2 regions of the Fundicoccus sp. Sow4_F4 genome follow, and region 2 is predicted to be linked to the other one. Evidence: predicted binding sites of a transcription regulator. Region 2 holds the regulator's gene; the other holds the start of a gene.
What was found. Region 2 encodes NrdR, which represses ribonucleotide reductase genes. Its sites were predicted from a motif close to ACACNATATATNGTGT; they were not measured.
Positions count from the first base shown of each region.

Region 1: the regulator NrdR is predicted to act here: its motif matches at 1,601-1,616, upstream of ACTQ5J_RS03030 (deoxynucleoside kinase).

Region 1 covers NZ_JBQKLQ010000001.1:655,111-657,578, forward strand. Annotated here, with positions in the region: gene ACTQ5J_RS03020 (magnesium transporter CorA family protein) at 1-433, opposite strand, end outside; gene ACTQ5J_RS03025 (DUF503 domain-containing protein) at 436-726, opposite strand; gene ACTQ5J_RS03030 (deoxynucleoside kinase) at 860-1,528, opposite strand; gene ACTQ5J_RS03035 (pyridoxamine 5'-phosphate oxidase family protein) at 1,770-2,207, opposite strand; gene ACTQ5J_RS03040 (hypothetical protein) at 2,170-2,468, opposite strand, start outside.
Region 2 covers NZ_JBQKLQ010000005.1:22,900-25,367, forward strand. Annotated here, with positions in the region: gene ACTQ5J_RS08375 (hypothetical protein) at 1-1,013, opposite strand, end outside; gene nrdR (transcriptional regulator NrdR) at 997-1,563, opposite strand; gene coaE (dephospho-CoA kinase) at 1,662-2,255, opposite strand; gene mutM (DNA-formamidopyrimidine glycosylase) at 2,267-2,468, opposite strand, start outside.

The sequences.
Region 1 (2,468 bases), on a different contig from region 2:
CCCGTAGTACTAAATGACTTTCAATTAAGTCTCCATGCATTAAAAATTTTTCCATCTTGGAATTTTCATTTCTAGCTATTTTCCGGATATATCCCGGTGTTTTTTCTGTAATGGTCAACACTTTGTTAGGCATAATAATCATTGCAAACGGTTTGGTACAGTATTCAATTCCACTAGAATCAGAATGTTCTCGTTCAGGAGTTAAAACAACAAGTAACTGAATCTTTTCTCCTTCTTCATTTTCAAACACTTCATATCTCGGTATTTCATAGGGAGATACTCCAGAAGTTACAAAATCTTTCGGGATTTGATATTTGGTTTGTAACACATCTATCTCTGCTACTGTTGGCTGCTCTAGGTGTATCCAATCCGCTTCTAGTTCATCTTGCGTTTCTTGATAATGTTTGTCTTCATTGAAAAAATAGAACATCATGACTAAATTCCCCTCCCATCAATCCATTCGACTTCAGTGACTTCGATTAAATAGTTGTTTTCAATAAAATCAAGGCATTTTTGTAGCACACTTTCACCATGTCGTTGATTATTAGTCACAAGCGCTAAACCAATCACACCATTATATATATTATCTTGCTGTGAGACTTCAGCTATACTCACTTTAAATTTTTGCTGACATTTTTGTATCATACTTTTTAATATTCTGCGTTTATCTTTTAGAGAATTTGCTTCTTCAATTCTAAACTTTAATAGGGTTGCTACAATATACATCTAAAACACCTACTTTCCATTAACAGAATGTTCAAATGTTCTTGCGAATATAATATTAGTATACATTTTCTCCTGATAAAATGCATTTAAAGTGAATAGAAAAACAGCAAACCAAAGTCTGCTGTTTGTCCTATTAATATACTGTAGTTGTGATGTTCATTTCTGCTAATTTAGACTGAACTAAGTGAATTAAACGCTCAGCGTCTTCTGGATTATTAACGACATCAAATTCATCAATATTAATCTCTAAAACTTGTGACGCATTATAATGGTTTTCTACCCAATCATCGTAACCAGACCATAGAGTATGATAATAATTCATTAGGCCTTCATCTTGTTCAAACTCACGCCCGCGTAAGCCTATTCGGTGAATAATCGTATCAAATGACCCCGTCAAATAGACCATTAAGTCAGGTGATTTTTTCGGTAACTCTTCCAATTCTTCCATCATATTATTTAATAATTTTTCATAAATTCTAAATTCTGTGTCAGAAATACGACCTAATTCATTATTAATTTTACAAAAATACCAATCTTCATAAATTGAACGGTCTAATACGTTGTTTTGATTAATTAATGCATCTTTAATGTTTTTAAAACGGCTGCTTAAAAATTCAAGCTGTAGTAAAAATGGGTAACGTTTTGCCTCTTGTTCCTCTTCACTTGCTGTGTAGAATAAAGGCAGAATATCATTATCATCAACATTCTCATAAAAAACTTCTGTTCCCAAAGCATTTGCTACTAACTCAGCTACACTTGTTTTTCCAGCACCAATCATACCACCTATTACTATTATTGCCATCTTCCCCTCTCCCAATCTCAACGTCTTCTTTATCTATTTTGTCCTTGTATGTTAGTGATGAGCCATCGCTCAACACAACATGTGGCGTTTAATAGAATATCATCAATCAACATCTGGGACAAGTACAATTATTAATAAACTCGTATAACTAATAATGACCTTTGACAATTATTCACTAAAAAGACTACCGATAAATGGTAGTCTCATCTACTTTCTATATAGTTACACCACTGTGTCAAATTTAGCCATTAGTTGATTCAAAGGTGAAGTCTTCATTAAATCGCTTTTGTAAGTGCATGTAATTTCCAGTCCCTTTAAACACTTGGAATACTTGAGCGTCTTTTCTTTTCTCTTCATCAGGATAAACATCTTTTACATAAGGATTATCTTTTAATACTTCCTCTAATTTTTCTTGTCCTAACACTCGGACTTCTCCCTTAATACGAATGACTTCCATCTCACCACCTGCTTTGGCCATTCCCGTAATTGAAACAAAGGGATGATTCATTAATTGTGAATAAAACTTACTTGTAGGACTCGTCATAAAAAAGACACCTTGATCATTTGCCACCCCGATATTAATATACCGTGAATCCGGCTTTTGATCTTCATTCACCGTACCAAACACTGCAACACCGACTTTATCTTGCAAAATTGCTAAATATTTCTCTGCGCTCATCTTTGACTCCTCTATACTGATTATTTGTTAATATTAAAACTTCATCTGTAAAGTTTTTTTCCAGCTGTACTGCTATTTTTCTGTTTATGTCAAAAAAACCGAACATTTCTAAATGGGCATAATAAGCTGGCATTGGAAAGTAAATAATTAATGTGATTTCTCTTGGGTACATTTCGATTGATGAAATAATGTTATCTAACACTTTTTTAAAAATAGTACCCGAAAATGGATTAAAAAAGTAAAAAACATTCATATGTTTCG
Region 2 (2,468 bases):
AGAACAATCATATGAATATCTTGATCCGAAAACTGCTTGAAAGTCTCTTTAAGATTCGCATGGCGCACTTTAAGTTCTGATTGCGTATATTCATAAGGGAATGTCTGGTTAGTACGTACCTGTTCATCATTAGATGACACCGTTTTCTGTGCATTTGTCGTTGGAGCAAAGGCTGTTTCTTGACGTTTTTGCGCAAAGAACGTTTTCTTGTCCGCAATGTCTTTTAATTTATCCAACTGTATCTGGTCCGTCACATCATTAATTGCCAATAAGACGATTTGAGTCATCTGGACTTCATTCAATTCATAAACTTGACTCGTGCTTAAGACTTGTTCCTTTAAAGCTTGAGTCAACTGAGTATGTTCAACGCCTTCCGCCATAATATAACGTAAGAATTTCGCATATTCAAAATGTTCTTGAGTTGCAGATACTTCTGTTTCAGCGCTTTGTTGTTTAAATTGACGCCCTTGAACAGACTCTTGAATTTCCTCATCTGCATCACGATTAATATAATAGAAAACATCTTCAAAATTAGCGGTGATTTCCGTATATTGGTCTTCGTCAATTGGTTCAACTTGCCACATTCTAAGTAATTGATAGTAATTTTGGTCTCCAATTTGCTTATAAAGGGTCGTACTCAAGAGTGGGTTTCTAAGGAATTGCTTGACATCAAGTGGTTGCTGTAATTCATACAACAAGGTTTGATAGCGCCAATCAGTATGCGATGTGCGGTCGCGGTAAGTTCTTAATAAGCCTGCTGCTTCTAGCCGTTGACGTCCCTCATCACACGCTTTGATACCGACATTCATAATTTGGATTAATTGTGCATGTAGTATCCTTTGGCTTTGATTAGCTGTTTCTAAGGGTTGATTCATTAAGGTTAAATACAAGCTAATTGCTGATGACCCGACAATGGGCTGATACAGTTGCATTAAACTTTGCATCTGTAAAGGTGCCAGACTATATTGGTGTTTCACTAAAAAAGGTTGTAGTGGGTTAATCTTCTGACTCATTCGCCTCATTCTCCAATCTATCAGAATCGGTCGGCGATTCTGTTGATTGGTCTGACACCACATGGGATTCAGACAATGAATGATTATCGCTATTAATACCAGCTTTTTTCATCGCTTCTAACTCTTTCAAGAACATATCACGTGATTGAAACTCACGGTAGACACTGGCGAAACGAATATAACTAACCTCGTCTAATTCCATTAATAAAGGCATCACAAATTCGCCAATGCGTTTCGTTTCAATTTCTTTATCCGTTACATCACGGATCGCATTTTCTACTTGAGAGGCTAAAGTCTCCATTTGCTCACGGCTAATCGGTCGTTTCTCTGCAGAACGGACGATGCCTCTAAGTAATTTATTACGATTAAATTCCTCACGTGTCCCATCACGTTTAACAACTAGCAATGGGGATTTCTCAACACGCTCATAAGTATTAAAACGGTGGCCACATTCTAAACATTCTCGTCGACGTCTAATGGCTGTCCCATCATCATATGGTCTTGAATCAATCACTTTTGATTGTTGATGCTTACATTTCGGACATTCCAATACAATCGCCTCCTTTCAATCTTTATCTTTATTTTATCATAGCTTAGAAATTATTAAACTAATACTCGCTAGAAAACAACATGCTTGAGCGATTTAGTTTAATTATTGATAGACTTTAATAACATCTGTACTTGTTCTCTTGTTTCTTCGATACTACCCGAATTGTTGATGATCACATCAGCTAACTTCTTTTTCTCTTCAATCGATAATTGAGAAGCCATTCTGGCTTGCGCTGCTTCTTGTGATAGTTGATCTCTTTTTTTTAAACGCTCCAATTGAATCTTCTCTGGAATATAGACTAACCAAATCGAATCAAAACGGTCTGTAGCAATTGTTTCAAACAATAAAGGGATATCTAACACGACAAGTGTCTCACCATTTGAATGGTACCGCGCTACTCGCTCAAACATTGTCTCATAAATTATCGGATGCAATAGTTGATTGACTTGCTTGCGAACTTCTTCATTATCAAATAGTTTTTGGGCTAAGACTGGTCGATTCAACTGTCCTTGCGGGTTCAGTAACTCTGCGCCAAAGGTTTGAACCAGTTTTTCCAAACCGGGAGTTCCCGGTTCGACAACTTCTCGTGAGATTAAATCTGCATCAATGACAGGAACACCTAAGGAAAGTAAATAATTTGAAACCGTCGACTTTCCTGTAGCAATCCCACCAGTTAATCCTATCACACGCACGTAATCCCTCCTTATTGCACAATAACTTGACAATGAGGACAAAAATGTGTTCCCCTTTGCGCAAATTGAATTTTATGAATCAGTGTCCCACAGACTACACAAGGTTCATCCTGGCGTCCATAAACCATTAAAATTTGCTGAAAACTCCCTGCTTCCCCGAGTGAGTTTTTATAGGAGCGAATCGTTGAACCCCCCGCTTCAATCGCCTCATCT